4 regions of the Rhizobium sp. 268 genome follow, and region 1 is predicted to be linked to each of the others. Evidence: predicted binding sites of a transcription regulator. Region 1 holds the regulator's gene; each other region holds the start of a gene.
The links. Region 1 encodes PhoB, which activates phosphate uptake and scavenging genes when phosphate is short. Its sites were predicted from a motif close to TGTCATNNANCTGTCAT; they were not measured.
Positions count from the first base shown of each region.

Region 1 (4,701 bases):
GCGCGAAATCGGCGACAAGGCGATCGTCACCATCGCCCGCCGTCAGCCGATGGCTTCGGACCTGCGCGAAATCATGGGTTCGATCCGCATCGCCGCCGATCTCGAACGCGTCGGCGACCTCGGCAAGAACACCGCCAAGCGCGTCATCGCCGTGCAGAGTACCGGCGTCCCGCGCAAGCTCGCCCGCGGTCTCGAGCATCTGTCCGAGCTGGCGCTCGTCCAGCTCAAGGAAGTGCTCGACGTCTACACGACACGCGCCGCCGACAAGGCGAGTGCGATCCGCGAGCGCGACAACGAGATCGACGCGATGTACACCTCGCTGTTCCGCGAGCTGTTGACCTACATGATGGAAGATCCGCGCAACATCACCAGCTGCACGCATCTTCTCTTCTGCGCCAAGAACATCGAGCGCATCGGCGATCACGCCACCAACATCGCCGAGACCATTTATTACATGGCGACCGGAGCACAGCCGGAAGGCGACCGTCCGAAGGACGACAGCGCCAACACCGTCGGCGCGGTCACGGAATAACCGCCTAAACCAGACGATTGCGCGCGCGCCCATGTGGGGCGCGCGAAAAGGTCGCAGCCAATTTTTATGAATTTGCGCAGGATGCATTGCTTAAATCACCCCCGGTTTAAGGATCATGCGCGAGGAGACCGACACGCATGATCCCGAGAGTTGCAGTTGTTGAAGACGAGGAAGCCCTGAGCGTGCTTCTTCGCTACAATCTCGAAGCTGAGGGCTTCGAGGTCGATACCATCCTTCGTGGCGACGAGGCCGAAATCAGGCTTCAGGAGCGCACGCCCGACCTTCTTATCCTCGACTGGATGCTGCCCGGCGTCTCCGGCATCGAACTTTGCCGGCGACTGCGCATGCGACCGGAAACCGAGCGCCTGCCGATCATCATGCTGACGGCGCGCGGTGAGGAGAGCGAGCGCGTCCGCGGATTGTCGACGGGCGCCGACGATTATGTCGTCAAGCCTTTCTCGACCCCGGAACTCGTCGCCCGCGTCAAGGCGATGCTGCGCCGCGCCCGCCCCGAGGTGTTGTCGACCGTGCTGAAATGCGGCGATATCGAACTCGACCGCGAAACCCACCGCGTCCACCGCAAGAGCCGCGAAGTCCGCCTCGGCCCCACCGAATTCCGCCTCTTGGAATTCCTGATGTCGTCGCCCGGCCGGGTCTTCTCCCGCTCGCAGCTCCTCGACGGCGTCTGGGGCCACGACATCTATGTCGACGAACGCACCGTCGACGTCCATGTCGGCCGCCTGCGCAAGGCGTTGAACTTCTCCAACATGCAAGACGTCATCCGCACCGTCCGCGGCGCCGGCTATTCGATGGAAGCCTGAGGGGTTTCCATCTTTTGTGCCGGTGTCGGCCCCTCACTCTAACCCGACCGGGGTCGAGCCACTCGTCTCGACCCGTCCTTCGGACCCCCTTAAACGGGGCGAGGAGACGTGTCCTACGTGACGTTGGAGAGGGACCGAGAGGTCGCGGCATATCCCCTTCGCCGCGCAAGCGGGGAGAAGGTGCCGGCAGGCGGATGAGGGGCAGCCACACCCAGCCCACTCGCATAAAAAAACGGGCCACTCGGCCCGTTTTCGAATTCTCTGCAATGTCGCCCGCTCAGCTCGCCCGCGCGGCCGCGCGGCGGCGTTCGTTCACCGGCTGGTAGGCTAGCTTCTGGTGATAGCTGCAATAGGGCGAGTTGTCGGGGGATTCGCAGCCGCAGAAGTGGAAGTCGTCCTTCAGCGGATCGCCGACCGGCCATTTGCAGGTGCGTTCGGTCAGTTCCGTCAGGCCGAGGCGGCGCGAGATCGGCACGACCACGTTGCCCTTCGGCACGTATTCCATTTCCTCGACCGTTTCGATCTCGATCTCTTCCTTCAGCATCGTCGCGCCCTGCTGGCGGGTAACGGTGCGGGTAGCGATCCGCGAGGCGTAGTTCGGTGCGCGCGGTGCCGATGTATTGCGTTTCGGCGTGCGCGCCGCGGCGGCCGTGCCGCCGGCCTTGGCGCGGCCGGGAAGGCTCAGCCGGTGAACCTTGCCGATCACAGCGTTTCTGCTGACACCGCCAAGTTGCGCCGCGATCTGGCTGGCGCTCAGTCCTTCGGCCCAGAGCTTCTTGAGTTTCTCGACCCGCTCGTCTGTCCAGTTCATGCCCTGTCTCCACCTTTTGCGTTGGTGATGGCAGAATCCCTCACCGTTGTCCCGGAAGCCTCCGAAACAAGAAACGCTTGATCAATTTTGGTGACTAGTTCCGCCGCATGCAGTCTAGTAATTGAACTTTAACCTAGTGTGAGCCTGACTCCGTGACAAGAGTCGCATGAATCCGGATGAATCGAATTCGGAGTTTTCCCCAACTTGCTTCCGCTGCGTGGCATTTCTGCAATATTGCCTGTTGAAGGCCGAAAACACCGCTGTACAAGCTTGCTGCATGCGCTAAGGGCGCAGTTTTGTTGACATTGCAGCGCGAAAAGGAAATAGTACCGCTGGCCGCCGCAAGGCGGCATTTTTGATTTTTCGGGCCTGGTTTTCTTAGCCGGAGTCCCATGTTTGACAACGCTGATCGGGAGACCCGCGCCATGGCTGAAGCCGCGCCGCTTTATGACACCTATTCTCGTGCCCCACTGCGGTTCGAGCGAGGCGAGGGCGTATGGCTGATCACCGAAGGCGGCGAGCGTTATCTCGATTTCGGCGCCGGCGTCGCCGTCACCTCGGTCGGCCATAGCAACCCGCATGTGGTTGGGGCGCTGAAGGAACAGGCCGACAAGGTCTGGCACCTCTCCAACATCTATGAGATCCCCGGCCAGGAGCGCCTCGCGAAGCGGCTGACGGACGCCACCTTCGCCGACAAGGTGTTCTTCACCAATTCAGGCGCCGAGGCGCTGGAATGCGCGATCAAGACGGCGCGCCGCTACCAGTTTTCCAAGGGCCATCCCGAGCGCTTCCATATCATCACCTTCGAAGGCGCTTTCCATGGGCGCACGCTCGCGACCATCGCTGCCGGCGGCCAGGAGAAATACCTCGAAGGCTTCGGCCCCAAGGCGCCGGGCTTCGATCAGGTGGCCTTCGGCGACATCGAAGCCGTCCGCGCCGCCATCACCGATGCGACGGCTGGAATTCTCATCGAGCCCGTGCAGGGCGAAGGCGGCGTCCGCCCGGCCACGCCTGAGTTCATGAAGGCGCTTCGCCAGCTCTGCGACGAAAACGGCCTGCTGCTGATCCTCGACGAGGTCCAGACCGGCGTCGGCCGCACCGGCAAGCTCTTTGCTCATGAATGGTCGGGCATCACGCCCGATATCATGGCGGTCGCCAAGGGCATTGGCGGCGGTTTCCCGCTCGGGGCCTGCCTTGCGACCGCTGAGGCCGCCTCCGGGATGAAGGCCGGCACGCACGGCTCGACCTATGGCGGCAATCCGCTCGCAATGGCCGTCGGCGGTGCCGTGCTCGACATCATCCTCGCCGATGGCTTCCTCCAGCAGGTGCGCGACGTAGCACTCGTCTTCCGTCAGGGACTGGCCTCGCTGAAGGACCGCTATCCCGATGTGATCGAGGATATCAGAGGCGAGGGGCTGCTGCTCGGCGTCAAGGCGGCGGTTCCTTCAGCCGAACTGCTGCAGGCGATCCGCGCCGCGCATCTGCTCGGCGTGCCCGCCGGCGACAACGTCATCCGCCTTCTTCCGCCCCTCGTCGTCACCGCCGAGGAAGCCCGCGAGGGCCTTGCCCGCATCGAGCGCGCCGCCGAGAGCATCCGCGCCTCCAAGGTCAAGAAGACGGCTTGAAAGGATTGCGCCTGCGGGCGCACGACAGGTAAGAACATGGCTCCTAAACATTTCCTCGACCTTTCGGCGGTCACCTCAGCCGACCTCAGAACCATCATGAACGATGCGCTCGCCCGCAAGCAGGCCTTCAAGGCCGGCAAGGGCGACAAGCCGCTCGCCGGCAAGATGCTGGCGATGATTTTCGAAAAGCCGTCGACCCGCACCCGCGTCTCCTTCGATGTCGGCATGCGCCAGCTCGGCGGTGAAACGCTGTTTCTATCAGGCACCGAGATGCAGCTCGGCCGCGCCGAGACGATCGGCGACACCGCCAAGGTGCTGTCGCGTTATGTCGATGCGATCATGATCCGCACCACCGAACATTCCAGGCTGAAGGAGCTTGCCGAGCATGCGACCGTGCCGGTGATCAATGCGCTGACGGATGACACCCATCCCTGCCAGATCATGGCCGATATCATGACGTTCGAAGAGCACCGCGGCCCGATCAAGGGCAAGACCATCGCCTGGACCGGCGACGGCAACAATGTGCTGCATTCGCTGGTCGAAGGGGCGGCGCGTTTCGGCTACCGCATGAACATGGCCGTGCCCCTTGGTTCGGAGCCCAAGGATCACTATCTGAACTGGGCCCGCAATGAGGGCGCCGAAATCATGCTCTGCCATGATGCCGACCGTGCGGTCGACGGCGTCGATTGCGTGGTGACCGATACCTGGGTCTCCATGAATCAGGAACATCGGGCCCGGGGTCACAACGTCTTCCAGCCTTATCAGGTCAACGCGGCCTTGATGGCCAAGGCCGGCAGCGATGCATTGTTCATGCATTGCCTGCCCGCGCATCGCGGCGAGGAAGTGACGGACGAGGTGATCGACGGCCCGCAATCCGTGGTCTTCGATGAGGCGGAAAACCGTCTTCATGCG
Region 1 covers NZ_JAPPSO010000015.1:80,820-85,520, forward strand. The annotation lists gene phoU (phosphate signaling complex protein PhoU) at 1-532, shown strand, start outside; gene phoB (phosphate regulon transcriptional regulator PhoB) at 670-1,353, shown strand; gene OS035_RS26285 (GcrA family cell cycle regulator) at 1,631-2,164, opposite strand; gene OS035_RS26290 (aspartate aminotransferase family protein) at 2,590-3,789, shown strand; gene argF (ornithine carbamoyltransferase) at 3,826-4,701, shown strand, end outside.

Region 2 (4,701 bases), on a different contig from region 1:
CCGTAGGGCGAGATCAGCAGCGGCACATGGTAGTGCGCCGTGATATCGGCGATGCCGAAACGGATCGGTACAAGATCGAGGAAAGCCGGATGCGGCAGCGGCGTGCCGCTCCCCCTCAGATAATCACCGGCGTGGAAGACCAGTTCATAGGTGCCGGCCCGGAAATTTTCGCCGGCAAGGATGGGGCCGCCGTCGACCCGGCCATCGGCATTGGTCTCGACCGTCTTCAGATGCCTGCGGATTTCGCCATCGAGCTGGAAAAGATCGATCCTGAGCCGCTCGGCTGGCTTGCCCAAGGCGGTATCGAGAACATGCGTGGTCAGTCCGGTCATGGGGCTGGCTCTCTGATGACGAAGGGGGTTTCGAAGAAGAATTCCTCCAGATTGTTGCCTGGCCCCTCGCGATCGACGACCAGGAAATCGGAGACTTGGCCAAGCGCCATCAGCGGATGATGCCAGACATTGCGGCGGTAGTTCACACCCTGGTCCCCCCGCGCGTAAAACACCTGCGGCCTGCCCGGGCGTCCGCTCTCGTCCTCGGCGACGACGACCAGAAAAGGACGGCCGGAAACCGGCGAGAAACTCTGGCTGCCGAAAGGATGACGCTCCATCATATCGACATCATAGGGGAAACTGCGCGGCTGGCCGCGAAACAGATTGATGATGACGCGCGCGCCCTCGCCCGCCGCCTCCGCCACAGCCAGCGCGTGAAACCGTTCGGTCGTGCCACCATTGATGAGCCGCATCGAGGCCGGATCGGCTTCGATGACTTCGCCGAAGGCAGCGAAGGCAGCGCTGGTGAGCGGGCAAATGTCGAGAAATTCGGGCATGGCCTCACTCACCTTGGGCATGCCAGTTGCGGACGGCATCGATCTCGCGAAGAAGCTCCGGCAGCGTCCGATAGGTCGCCTCCCAGATGTCCGAAGGATCGAGATCGAAGACATCGTCGAGGATGCGATTGCCCGTGCCGCAGATCTTTGTCCACGGCAGGCCGGGATGCTCGGTGGCAAATTCCGGATGCGTCACCAGCAGACGGGATGCCGCGGCACCGATGGTGAAGTGGCAGAAGGCAACGGCCTTGAAAGTGAGCTGATCCTCGGCGAAAGCCGCCTCATCCATTCCGCCGATGAAGGACAGCGCTTCGGATGCCGCCTTTTGCATGTCATTGAGATAGTCGATGGCACGCCTCTCCTTCATTCCGCCTCCGGCAGCATCGAGGTCAGACGCAGCAGCGCGATCTTTTCGACCTGCGCAGTCGCGGTCGCAAATTCTTCGTCCCGGCCGTTGCCGATCCGTGTTTCAAAAGCTTCCAGAATATCCTCCTTGCCGAGTCCTTTGACGGCGATGATGAAGGGAAAGCCATATTTTTCGACATAGGCCGAATTGAGTTCGGTGAAGCGGGCGTGTTCGGCAGGGCTCAGGCGGTCGAGACCGGCGCCGGACTGCTCCTTGCGGCTGTCTTCGGTAAGTTCGCCGGATATGGCAAGACGCCCGGCAAGATCGGGGTGGGCGCGGAGCACGCCGAGACGTTCCTCCGGGCTTGCGGCGCGGAAGACGGCCGCAAGCGCCGCATGCACGCCTGATGCCGTCAGCGGCTCGGTCAGGCCGCCGGCGTCATAGGCACGCTCGGCGATGAAAGGCGAATGTTCGAAGACGCCGCCGAAGCGGAAAACGAAATCCTCGCGCGACAGCATCAGATCGCGTCCGGCTGATGATGCTTGTGCCAATGCGCGGCGATCTCGATGCGGCGCGGAATCCAGACCTTGTCGTGTTTCAGCACATATTCGATGAAGCGCTTCAGCGCCGCCGCCCGGCCGGGGCGCCCGACGAGACGGCAATGCAGGCCGACCGACATCATCTTCGGGCTGCCCGCCTTGCCTTCCTCATAAAGCGTATCGAAGGCATCCTTGAGATAGGTGAAGAACTGATCGCCGGTGTTGAAGCCCTGCGGCGTCGCGAAACGCATGTCGTTGGTTTCGAGTGTGTAGGGAATGATCAGGAAAGGTTTCCCGTCGACGCCCTTCACCCAGAAAGGCAGGTCGTCGGCATAGGAATCGGAGGAATAGAGGAAGCCGCCCTCCTCCTGCACCAGCCGCAGCGTATTGTCGGAGGGCTTGCCCTGATACATGCCGTAGGGCCGCTCGCCGGTCAGTTCGGTGTGCAGGCGCACGGCTTCGAGGATATGCTTGCGCTCCAAGTCTTCCGGAAAATCCTTATATTCCAGCCAGCGGTAACCGTGGCTGGCGATCTCCCAGCCGGCTTCCTTCATCGCCGCGACGGCCTCGGGGTTGCGCGCCATCGCCAGCGTCACGCCGTAGACGGTCGCTTGCACCTTGAGATCGGTGAACATCCGCCAGAGCCGCCAGAAACCGGCGCGCGAACCATATTCGTAGATCGATTCCATGTTGAGATTGCGCTGCCCAGGCCAGGCCGCCGCGCCGACGATCTCCGACAGCAGGTTTTCGGACGCCGGATCCCCGTCGAGGATCGAGCTTTCGCCGCCCTCCTCGTAATTGATGACGAACTGCACGGCGACGTGTGCCTCTTCAGGCCATTTCGGATCGGGCGTCTGACGCCCGTAGCCGACGAGATTGCGCGGATAAGTCTCGGATACCATCAAATCACCTTCTGAAAAGACGAAGAACGGTAGCATCCGCAGCCGGAATGTCGAGACGGAAACTGCGCAGCGGATTTTTATCCTTTCTGCGCAATACGTTAGCTTATCTCTTGTCAGGCGATCTTGCGCGCGCTGACCTTGCCCATCGGGTGCAGAGAATGAACGCGGAAAGGACCGCCGGTGCCCTCTTCGATCATCAGCGCCACGTTCGAAACCAGGACTGGTTCGCTGAGCACAGGCTCGAAAATCATCCGCAGCGCTGGCTCGATGCGCGGCATGTCGATCGCGTTGACCGGGCCTGTCACCGGCATATGGAAGCGGAATTCCTCCATCACGTAAGGATTGCCCCAGCGATGCAGGTTTGAGAACTGCGCGGCCGACAAGCCATCCGGATCGCTGCGTTCGATGTCGGCCTCGCTCAGCGGCGCGCGGAAACGGTCGAATTCCTGCACGATCGCCGAAGCGAGATATTGAATCCGCTCGCAGGGAACACTCGGCAGCAGGCTGTAGAAATTGCCGAGCCGGGCGACTTCGAGGCGCGGAATCTGGAAGGGAAGGACAGTCCCGGAAAAACGCATGAGGTCGCGCAGGAGTTGCGATTCGGACAGTTCCGGACACAGGTGGAACGGCGCTTTCAAAAGGCCATGAAAACCATAGCGCCGCGGCACGGCCGTATGGAAGGCAATCTCATGAATGCCGAGGCCGCGCACCGCCGGAGGCTCCAGCATCTCACCTGAAAACACGTTTCGGCCAAGCCAATGGGCGGCCATAAGCGATAGCGGGTCGCTCGCCGGGGGCGTGAAGCAAATGGCATAGCGCATGCGATTTCCTCCATCAGGAAAAGGAGCGCCGGTGATCTCAGGCGCTGTCGATGCGCAAGCAGATAGGTGATTTGCATGACAGAATAACGAAACGAAGCGGCGCCGAATTCACGTTTAACGTGAAGCCACCGCGATATGACTTGAAATATCGAAGCTTTCCGGAAGTGCAAACCCGCAGTCTCTATCGCCTGCGATACATATCGCCGCTTCCGCCAGCCGGTGGGCCAGGCCGAAGCTGACCTTGAAACCGCCGGTCAGCGCGATGAGGCGCGAGTGCTCGGGATGGCGGCCGATCATCGGATCGCGGTCGACCGCCTTCGGGCGAAGCCCGGCCCAGCGTTCGACGACGGCAGCGTCGTGGAGTGCCGGCACAATCTCCCGCGCCGCGCCGATCAGCGCGTCGAGTTGGCCATCGGTCGAAGTGGGATCGTCGAAACGATTCTCGCTGGTACTGCCGATCGCCGCATAACCGCCCTCATGCGCTACGACATAGAGCCCGTCGAGAAAGATCGTCGGCAGCGCCGGGTCGAGATCGGCTTTCAGCAGCGCCGCCTGCCCCTTGACCGGCTGGCCGAGCGGCTGTTTCAACCCCGGCGTGAGGCCCTGCAGCAACGGAAAGGATTGATGGCCAGCGGCCAGGATGCAGTGACGGAAAGCGATAGTTTCGCCGCCTATCTCAGCCACGCCGCGATCCGGATCAAGGCCGGCAACGGCTGCATGCTCCAGAATGCGTACACGTTTGGCCTGCCGCAGCAAGGTGACGAGTGCCGCGATCAGCGAACGTGGCGCGACGCGGGCGGCGAGCGTGTCATGTATGAAGCCGCTCTCGCCGGCCGACGCCTCGATCCAGCCGCCGACCGGCGGAGTGTCGAACACATGCCAGTGGAACCGGCGCGCGTCGGCCTGCCAATGGCGTTCGGCGTCCTCGCAGTGGCGGCGCGCGATTATCTCGAGATGCGGCTTCGGCAGCGGGATCAGCCGTCCCGAACGGCGATAGCCCGCCGAAAGCCCCGTCATCGCTTCGAGCGTCGCGATCTCGGCCTCGAGCGAGACCAGCGCATCGAATTGGAACTGCTTCTTCTCAGACCACCGATCCGGCATATGCGGCATCAGCGCGCCGAGCAGGCCACCGCTTGCGCCCCCGCCCAACCTGCCGGCGTCGGCTACGATCGTATCGATGCCGCGGCGTTCGGCATGAACGGCTGCCCAGAGACCCATGATGCCGCCGCCGACGATCAGCAATTCGCAGGATGATTGACCTGAG
Region 2 covers NZ_JAPPSO010000011.1:28,281-32,981, forward strand. The annotation lists gene uraH (hydroxyisourate hydrolase) at 1-332, opposite strand, end outside; gene OS035_RS21515 (ureidoglycolate lyase) at 329-829, opposite strand; gene OS035_RS21520 (HepT-like ribonuclease domain-containing protein) at 834-1,196, opposite strand; gene uraD (2-oxo-4-hydroxy-4-carboxy-5-ureidoimidazoline decarboxylase) at 1,193-1,693, opposite strand; gene puuE (allantoinase PuuE) at 1,693-2,616, opposite strand; gene OS035_RS21535 (DUF1045 domain-containing protein) at 2,730-3,437, opposite strand; gene OS035_RS21540 (NAD(P)/FAD-dependent oxidoreductase) at 3,552-4,701, opposite strand, start outside.
Region 2: OS035_RS21535 (DUF1045 domain-containing protein) is a predicted target of PhoB. The motif match lies at 3,513-3,529, and genes of this name have one in related genera.

Region 3 (4,701 bases), on a different contig from region 1:
TACGGCGATTTAACCGGCCGGGCTGTTGCAACCCTCTTGTTTGCGATGAACGAAAGCCTCATATTGTCGGCAGGCATGCTGGAGCTCCGCAGCGGCGCCCGGGTCGAAAACCCGACACCGTATCTCCATCGGAGCTTTTAAGAGGAAACTATGGCTGACCTTCGTAACTATCAAAGCCGCGCTCAGACCGGCGAGATGATTGATCAAGGCCTGCGCGCTTATATGCTCAAGGTTTACAACCTGATGGCGCTGGGTCTGGCGATCACCGGCGTGGCGGCATATCTCGGATTCAACTTCGCTGTTCAGGACGGGCAACTCACCCAGTTCGGCGTGCTGCTGTTCCAGTCGCCCTTGCGCTGGGTCGTGATCCTCGCGCCTCTCGCGGCTGTCTTCTTCCTGAGCTTCCGCATCAATAGCATGAGCGTGGCCGCCGCACAGACGACCTTCTGGGTCTATGCCGGCCTGGTCGGCCTGTCGCTCTCGTCGATCTTCCTGGTCTACACGGGCCAGAGCGTCGTTCAGACCTTCTTCGTCACCGCCGCCTCCTTCGGCGCGCTGTCGCTTTACGGCTACACGACGAAGCGTGATCTGTCAGCGATGGGTTCGTTCCTGGTCATGGGTCTTTTCGGCCTGATCATCGCTTCGATCGTCAACGTCTTCTTGGCCTCGTCGGCCATGCAGTTTGCGATCTCGGTGATCGGCGTTCTGATCTTCGCCGGCCTCACCGCCTACGACACGCAGCGGATCAAGGAACTGTACCTAGAAGCCGATGACGTCGCCGTGGCCGGCCGCAAGGCGATCATGGGCGCGCTGACGCTCTATCTCGACTTCATCAACCTCTTCATGTTCCTGCTGCAGTTCATGGGCAACCGCAAATAAGCAAGCGGACAGAGATCGAAAAGGCGGCTTCGGCCGCCTTTTTTGTTGCGCTCATTTTGCCGGGATGGTTTTAAAGCGTGTCGCGCAAAAGTGTGCTGCGGTTTTGCGGCAACGACACGCGCAAAAACAAAGACCTAAAGCGCTAAGAGCGAATCTGAAAGATCGCGACGCGCTTTAGGAAGCCCTGCCTTCCTGATGGACCAGCCGCCAATGTCATTCCTCCTGCGCGACGCGTCGCAAGCCGATATTCCCGCCATCACCGGTATCTACCGGGAATCCGTTCTGAACGGCACGTCGAGCTACGAGATCACCCCGCCATCCGAGGCGGAGATGGCGCAGCGTTTTGCGGCGATCGTCGGCCAGCAATATCCCTATATCGCCGCAGCCGGTGCGGATGGCGGCATGCTCGGTTATGCCTATGCCTCGGCCTTTCGCGTCCGCCCGGCCTATCGCTGGATGGTCGAGGATTCGATCTATCTGGCGCCCGAAGCCCGCGGCCTCGGCATCGGCAAAGCATTGATGGCCGAACTGATCGACCGCTGCACCAATCTCGGTTTTCGTCAGATGATCGCCGTCATCGGCGGCGCCAGCCCCGCCTCGATCGCGCTTCATCTCAAGACGGGCTTCGTGGAGGTCGGCCTGATGCGGGGCGCCGGCTACAAACACGGCCGCTGGCTGGATACGATGCTCATGCAGCGCGTCCTCGGCGAGGGCATGACGACCGATCCGGATCCCTCCGCCTATCCCGGCACGCTGTTTGCCGGCTGATGCATGTGCCCGGAAGCGTGAAGCGGTTCCGGGATAACGACATGCAGAAAAAAGCGTCCTACTTGTCGACGAGCTTCAGCGCCTTGTCGAACACCTTCAGCACCTGGTTCAACTCGTGACCGCGCTTCAGGATGGTGCCGTGGACGTTGATCACGGAATAGGCGCCCTGTTTGGCGGCGAGCTTGGGATTTTTCTCGATGCGGAAGAGCGGCATTTCGCCGGAGCGCTTGAAGACGGAGAACACCGCTTTGTCCTTCAGGTGATCGATGGCGTAATCGCGCCATTCGCCGTCGCCGACCATACGACCGTAGATCCAGAGGATCGCGTCCAGTTCGCGCCGATGAAAGGTCACCGGAAGCGGGTCCTTGCTCTGCTTGTATTCCCTGAAATCGACGACGACTGAGGAACTATTGTCGACGGAACGGCTTTCGCCGTGTCGCAAATCCGGCTGATCTGTCATTCAGTCTCCAAGGCCTCTGCATGTGACAGGAGGGTGACAGTGTGCCCGAGCCGCCGCAAATTGCAAGAGCGCCGGCCGTCACATTCGGCCGCACTACAGCGCCGCGCGCAGCCCGCATGAACGCTGTAGCACTTTGAATCAGCGCATCGTCCGATGCGCGTGACAGCGCTGTCGCTTTCTCGGCAGCGCCGCATTTCAGTCAAAACAGCGCCTCATTTGCAGGAGATTTATGAATCCCGGTTTGGCGCCAGCGCGCCAAAGGGCCCGGCGGAGCGTATCGACCTTAACCCCAGCCCCGAATACGCTCAGCCGGGCCGCCCGGTACTTCACCCGCAAGCGGATGAAATCTCAGATATTTTTGCCAGCCATTACCACGGTCGCGCCAAGGATCGCCGCCGGATCGCCGTTGTCGTCCGCCGATTGCAGCAGGATCGCGCAGCCCTCGAGCTGCGGCCGCTGCAGGACGCTGGCCGGCAGCGTCAGACTGGTCGCCTTGCCGTCCCACATGCCGACCGTTTCGACATTGGTGACGCTGTGCAGATAGGACAGCTTCTTTCCGCTGTTCTCGCCTTTTTCGACCTCGATCGTCTTTTCCTTGTCGAAATAGACCATCACCACATTGGCTTTGCCCTGCCCCGCGCCGATCTTGATTTCCAGCTCGTCGCCGCGCATTGCCGCGCTGATGGGAACGGTCAGCCCGTTGCCTTCGCCGCTATAGGTGTCGATCTTGCTGTTGATGCCGTTGAGATCGGCGCCGGCCAGGTGGCCGCGCCCGTTGACGATCGCCTGCGGCGTATAGACGTTGCTGCGGCCCATTGTCCTCGCATAGCCATACTGCCGCTCGGTGTTTTCCTTGGAGCTCAGCGTATCGGCCCAGCCGAGATAATTCCAGTAATCGACATGATAGGCGAGCGCGATGACATCGCCCTGGCTCACCAGCTTGCGGAAAGCGGCGTCAGCAGGAGGACAGGAAGAGCAGCCCTGCGCCGTGAAAAGTTCGACGACACCTTTCGGCGTGCCGTCTTCGGCCTGCAGCGGGCCTGAGAGAACAACACCGGCGATCAGCGGAATCAAAAAACGGGGGGACATTCACCTGCACCTCTTTTTCAGCGCCGACGGCATGATTGAACCGGAAGCACTGACATATGAACGTACGAATAATCCTTCCGGGTCCAAACGAAAAGTCACGAACGGGTGAGACGCAGCGCGACCGGAACCCGCATAAAACAAATCATCGTGAGCCCCCGCAAATCCCGTGGCCGCAAAGAAAGGCCGCCGGAAACTGCTCTCCGGCGGCCATTATCATGCGAGGCTATTAACAATCAGGCAGCGAGGTCGCGCAGAACCGTCTGCAGGATGCCGCCATTGTTGAGGTAGACCACCTCATCGAGCGTATCGACGCGCGACAGCAGCGGAACTTCCTTCACGGTGCCGTCGCCATAGGTGATCTTGGCGATCTTCTTCTCACGCGGCTTGATCTTGTCGAGGCCTTCGATGGTGACCAGCTCGTCGCCCTTCAGGCCGAGGCTCTGCCAGGTCGTGCCCTCTTCGAAGACGAAGGGGATGACGCCCATGCCGACCAGGTTCGAGCGATGGATACGCTCGAAGGACTGAGCGACGACAGCCTTGACGCCGAGGAGGTTGGTGCCCTTGGCAGCCCAGTCGCGCGAAGAGCCGTTGCCGTATTCGACACCGGCGAAGATGACGAGCGGCACGCCTTCGGCCTTGTACTGCATGGCGGCGTCGTAGATCGATGTCTCCTCCTTCGACGGATAGTGGATGGTGTAACCACCTTCCTTGCCGTTCGGGCCGAGCATGTGGTTGCGGATGCGGATATTGGCAAACGTGCCGCGCATCATCACTTCATGGTTGCCGCGGCGCGTGCCGTATTGGTTGAAGTCGGCAACGGCGACCTCGTGGTCGATGAGGTAAGCGCCGGCCGGCGACGCCGCCTTGATCGAACCGGCCGGCGAAATGTGGTCGGTGGTGATCTTGTCGCCGAACAGGCCGAGGACGCGTGCGCCCTTGATGTCGGAGACGCCGGTGCCCTTCTTGCCCATGCCGACGAAGTAAGGCGGGTTCTGGACATAGGTGGAATTGTCATCCCAAGCATAGGTCTGGCCCGGCGGAACCTGAACGGCCTGCCAGTTGACGTCGCCCTTGAAGACGTCGGCATACTTGCTTTCGTAGAGCTCGCGGGTCACGTATTTCAGGATGAATTCCTGGACTTCCTTCGAGGTCGGCCAGATCTCCTTGAGATAGACCGGGTTGCCGTTCTGGTCTTCGCCGATCGGCTCCTTGGTCAGGTCCTTCTGCACCGTGCCGGCGAGCGCATAGGCGACGACGAGCGGCGGCGAAGCCAGATAATTCGCCTGCACATCGGGCGAAATGCGTCCTTCGAAGTTACGGTTGCCGGAGAGAACGCCCGATACGATCAGGCCCTTGTCGTTGATCGTCTTCGAGATCGGCGCCGGCAGCGGGCCGGAATTGCCGATGCAGGTGGTGCAGCCGAAGCCGACGAGGTTGAAGCCGAGCTTATCGAGATCGGCCTGCAGGCCCGACTTGGCGAGATATTCACCGACGACCTGCGATCC
Region 3 covers NZ_JAPPSO010000006.1:277,503-282,203, reverse strand. The annotation lists gene OS035_RS14305 (Bax inhibitor-1/YccA family protein) at 151-879, shown strand; gene OS035_RS14300 (GNAT family N-acetyltransferase) at 1,090-1,647, shown strand; gene OS035_RS14295 (DUF2794 domain-containing protein) at 1,706-2,107, opposite strand; gene OS035_RS14290 (DUF1223 domain-containing protein) at 2,456-3,196, opposite strand; gene acnA (aconitate hydratase AcnA) at 3,430-4,701, opposite strand, start outside.
Region 3: OS035_RS14295 (DUF2794 domain-containing protein) is a predicted target of PhoB. The motif match lies at 2,130-2,146, and genes of this name have one in related genera.

Region 4 (4,701 bases), on a different contig from region 1:
GACGTTCCGCGTTCCGCGTTCCAGCCGGCTGAGACCGAGCGGCACGACGATCGCGTGGTTGAAGAGCCAGCCGAGGACCGGCACGGTTGCGACGTGATAATACCAGTCGATGCCGCCCGGCCAGGGGTGGGTGGCGGGGGCGAGGAAAAGCAGGCCCGAGGTCTTGTCGGGATGGCGCAGACCGAAAGCGGCGGTGATTGCGCCGCCGAAGGAATGGCCGACGATGACAGCTTTTTCGATGCCGCGCTTTTCCATCAGGCTGGCGATCGCATCGGCCTGACCGGAAGGGACAGCGTTGTCAGGGCCGCCGCGTTCGGAATAACCGTGGCCGGGACGATCGACGAAGAGCATCTCGGCCCGGCCTTCGAGTGCTGCGCGAAAGGCGACGACCTGGTCGAGCAGATTGCCGCTGGCGCCGTGAATGAAGACGAGGGCCGGCAGGTCGGCGCCTTCGGGACGCTCGATATGGACGGCATTCATGCGGTAGCCGCCGACATCCGTCAGTTCGCCGATATTCGGATAGGTCTGTTCGAATTGCCGCGCCTTGTAGGAGGAGTAACCGATAGCGGCGGCGAGCGGGGCGAGAAGAGCGGAAACTTCTGCAAGCATGATCTTAACGGGCGATAGTTGCGGCGGTTTTGCCGAGAGCGGACGCGCTGCGTCGTTTCCCGTCTAAAGTTCTAAATTGCGCGGCTTGGCCGGAGGTCAAGATCAACGCCCGAGGATCAGGTGCGGTTGCCGGCAAGTTTTTCAGCAAGCGTGTTGACCTGTTCCTGCGCGGTGCGTTCGGCGGGGTAGATGTCAAGAAAACGCTCCCAGGCCTTCAAGGTCAGCTGGTCGTTGCCGGAATTGCTGAGGATCGCCGCCATGCCGGAGAGCGCGCCGAAATGGCGCGGCTCGAGATCGAGCACCCGTTCGATATCGGACATCGACTTGCGATAATTGCCCATGACGAAGTTCAGCGTCGCGCGGCGGTTCCAGCTTTCGGCATAATCGGGTTTCAGCGCGATCGCCTCGTCAAGGAAATCGAGGGCGGCGGGATTGCGCTTTTCCTCGATCGCCTTGTCGGCCCACTGCATCAGCAGATTGATCGTGGCGCTGCCGGAATCGTTCCATTCGATGCGGATCTCATTGGCGATGCCGCTGGCTTTGTCGGGGTCGCGCTCGCGTTTCAGCTGGCTGAAGAGTTGGTCGAGGTGCTGTTTCGGCGAATTGTTGGCATCCGCCGGCTCGACGATAACCTCCTTTTTCGTGGCGGCGGCCGGCTTTTCCGCGGCGGCGGCCGGAAAGGAGGAGGTGAGCAGAATGAGGGCAAGCGGCAGCGCCGCTGATGTCAAAGCAAAAAAGCGCATGGCGGGCATATTAGCCCGCCAGCGCCGAAGATCAAACAAATTTGACGTGATCACCGCAGCGACCCACCGGATATATCCGCCAGCGCAAGCTCACGCGGCAGGGCGATCCGGACGCGCGAAATCAGCCCTGACGAGCCTTGAAGCGCGGGTTCAGCTTGTTGATGATGTAGATGCGGCCCTTGCGGCGAACCAGACGGTTGTCACGGTGACGAGCCTTGAGCGACTTGAGCGAATTCTTGATCTTCATTTTTCTGATCCGCGATCTCTATGGGGGAATTCACATTCGCCCGTATCTTTTAACAATCAAAAGCGCGCCATCGGGCGCGCTGTTTAGGTGGGGGAGCAGATACCCCGTCACCTTTTCCGTGTCAACCACATGAAGGTGTTTTTCCCAAGGCAACGGGGTGTTTTCTCAGGCCAAAACCGGCGATTTCGGCGTCAAGGTGGTGACATGGCCCATCTTGCGGCCGGGGCGCCACTCGGTCTTGCCATAGAGATGAACCAGTGTATCGGGGCGCCGCAGCCAGTCCGGAACGGCAAGAATATCGTCGCCGATCAGGTTCTGCATGACGCAGTCGGAATGGCGCTCGGCATTGCCGAGCGGCAGGCTGGCGACGGCGCGAATATGCTGCTCGAACTGGCTGACGACGCAGGCGGCTTCCGTCCAGTGACCGGAGTTGTGAACACGCGGCGCCATCTCGTTGGCGATCAGACCGCCATCGGCAAGCACGAAGAATTCGATGCCGATGACGCCGACATAATTCAATGCGGCAAGGATTTTCTCGGCCGATTGCCGCGCGGCGTCCGCCGCCGGCGCAGAGATCGCAGCGGGAACCGTCGAGGTGTGGAGGATGCCGTTGCGGTGGACATTCTCGGCGGGATCAAAGCAGACGACCGTTCCGTCGCTGGCGCGGGCGGCGATGATCGAGACCTCGCGCTCGAAGGCGACGAAGCTTTCGAGGATGAGCGGCACGCCGCCAAGGGCTGCATAGGCGCCATCCGGGCTGTCTGCCGCCGAGCGAAAAACCTTCTGGCCCTTGCCGTCATAACCGAGACGGCGGGTTTTCAGCACGCCTTGGCCGCCGAAATCTTTCAGTGCCGTCTCAAGATCGGCCTGGCTGTCGATCGTGTGGAAGCGGGCAGTGGTTATGCCGCAGCCATTGAGAAAGCGCTTCTCGACCAGGCGGTCTTGGGCGGCTTCCAGCGCCTTCGGCGGCGGATAGACGGACACGCTCGCCGAGAGCCTTTCGGCTGCTGCGACGGGCACGTTTTCGAATTCGTAGGTGACGACGTCGCATATGTCGGCGAGTTCGGCCAGCGCAGCCGGATCGTCATAGGCGGCGGTAATCTGCCGGTTGGCGAGCTGGGCGGCCGGGCAGTTGGCCTGCGGCTCGAGGATGACCGTGCGAAAATTCAACCTGGCGGCGGCAATGGCCAGCATGCGGCCGAGCTGGCCGCCGCCGATGATCCCGATCGTTCTTGCCGTCATAGATCGTCCATCGGGTATTCGGCGACGGCAGCACTCTGGCGCTCGCGCCATTCGTCTAGCCGGTCGGCGACTTCTTCGTCGGAAAGGGCAAGCACCGCGGCGGCGAGAAGGGCGGCGTTGACCGCGCCGGCCTTGCCGATGGCGAGCGTACCGACAGGAATGCCGGCCGGCATCTGCACGATGGAAAGCAGGCTGTCCTGGCCGGACATGGTTTTGGACTGGACCGGCACGCCGAAGACCGGCAGCGGCGTCATCGCGGCGGTCATACCCGGCAGGTGGGCGGCGCCGCCGGCGCCTGCGATGATGACCTTGAAGCCCTCCGCGCGCGCGCCCTTGGCGAAATTGACCAGCCGGTCGACTGTGCGGTGCGCCGAAATGATGCGCGCGTCATAGGGAATTTCCAGCGCCTCGAGCGTGTCGGCTGCGTTTTTCATGGTCTCCCAGTCGGACTGGCTTCCCATGATGATGGCGACGGGTGGTCTGTCTGTCATCGTTGCTGCTCTTCCCTCTCAGGCGATGATGTCAGGGATGATCTGATCTTCCAGCTTGGAGAGCTTGTCCTTGATAACGAGTTTTTTCTTTTTCATGCGCTGGATCCGCAGAGCATCGCATCCGGTTAGGATCATGGCATTGATCGCGGCGTCGAAATCCTCGTGCTCCTGGCGCAGCCGCGCCACGGTGAGCCTGATTTCCGCCTGTTCCTGATCGGCCATATGCATTCCCCGTTATCGTCCCCGGACTTTGTCCGATCTGCCGATGATTTCCGCAAGCTCCTATCACCAAATACGGGTAACGGCTAGTTAGTCTTGATCATGAAATTGCCATCCAGTCTTCATCTTTTGGCCTTCGACAAGCCTTCAAAAATATGTCACAGTCCGCCGCGTTGACACCTTGATCCCCGACGATGTTGGCCGGGGAGGGTAAGAGGAAGGAAGGGTCAAATGACAGTTCAAGCTCATCTTGAATCACTCCAGAAAAAGCATGTCGCTCTCGAAGAGGAGCTGCACGCGCTCAGAACAGCTCCCTCTATCTCCGATACGGAAATTGCCGAATGCAAGCGCCGCAAGCTGCGCATCAAGGACGAGATTATGCGTCTCAAGTCATCCGTCCACTGATCTTCCCAGGGGTCGCCGGTCGATCATCTTGCGAAAGAAAAGGTAAATCCATCCATTCCGCCTGAAATCAGCAAGAACCGGTGAGTTCACACCAGAATTGCGCCAGCCCGATGCCAGCGGCATCGCGGCTGGCGCTTTTGCGAGCGCCGCGCTTCAAGTCACAGCCATACGAGGGGCGGGGCTGTCATGTGAGCCGGCTTCAAGCCCAGAACTGATCCAGCCATAAATTGAGCATGTCGAAACCGCGGTTGTTGACCGTGTAGATGCGTTTCGTGCCTTCCGAGGTCACCGAGACGAGGTTGCTGTCGAGCAGCGCCTTCAGATGTTGCGACACGGCGGGGCGGCTGATCGGCAGGCCCTCAGCCAGTTCGTTGACGGTCCGCGGCGCACGACGCAATTCCTCCAGCAGAAACCGCCGGTTCGGATCGGCAATCGCAGAGAAGGGGTCCGTGTTCGACATAGCGGGAAAGCTACGTCAAACCGGACGTTCCAGCAAGGAAATTGTGCATTGCAGCGTACTACGGCGTCGCAGTCTTTCAGACGCGCCAAGGATGGTTACACTTAGAATTGCTGCATAATTCTTCAGGTCGGTTCCGATTGAAGGAATATGCAGCAGGGCTGCCCTACCAGCCAAGACCCTCGCGCACGATGAGGAAGGCGGCGATGAGGGCCATCGCATACATGAAGGGGTAGAAGATCGCCGGCTTCATGCGGCGCACACACCAGGCGCCTGCAAGGGTGGCGA
Region 4 covers NZ_JAPPSO010000007.1:183,651-188,351, forward strand. The annotation lists gene OS035_RS15655 (alpha/beta fold hydrolase) at 1-609, opposite strand, end outside; gene OS035_RS15660 (tetratricopeptide repeat protein) at 726-1,361, opposite strand; gene ykgO (type B 50S ribosomal protein L36) at 1,474-1,599, opposite strand; gene OS035_RS15670 (5-(carboxyamino)imidazole ribonucleotide synthase) at 1,765-2,841, opposite strand; gene purE (5-(carboxyamino)imidazole ribonucleotide mutase) at 2,838-3,332, opposite strand; gene OS035_RS15680 (YdcH family protein) at 3,351-3,554, opposite strand; gene OS035_RS15685 (YdcH family protein) at 3,783-3,956, shown strand; gene OS035_RS15690 (ArsR/SmtB family transcription factor) at 4,156-4,416, opposite strand; gene OS035_RS15695 (sulfite exporter TauE/SafE family protein) at 4,580-4,701, opposite strand, start outside.
Region 4: OS035_RS15680 (YdcH family protein) is a predicted target of PhoB. The motif match lies at 3,661-3,677, and genes of this name have one in related genera.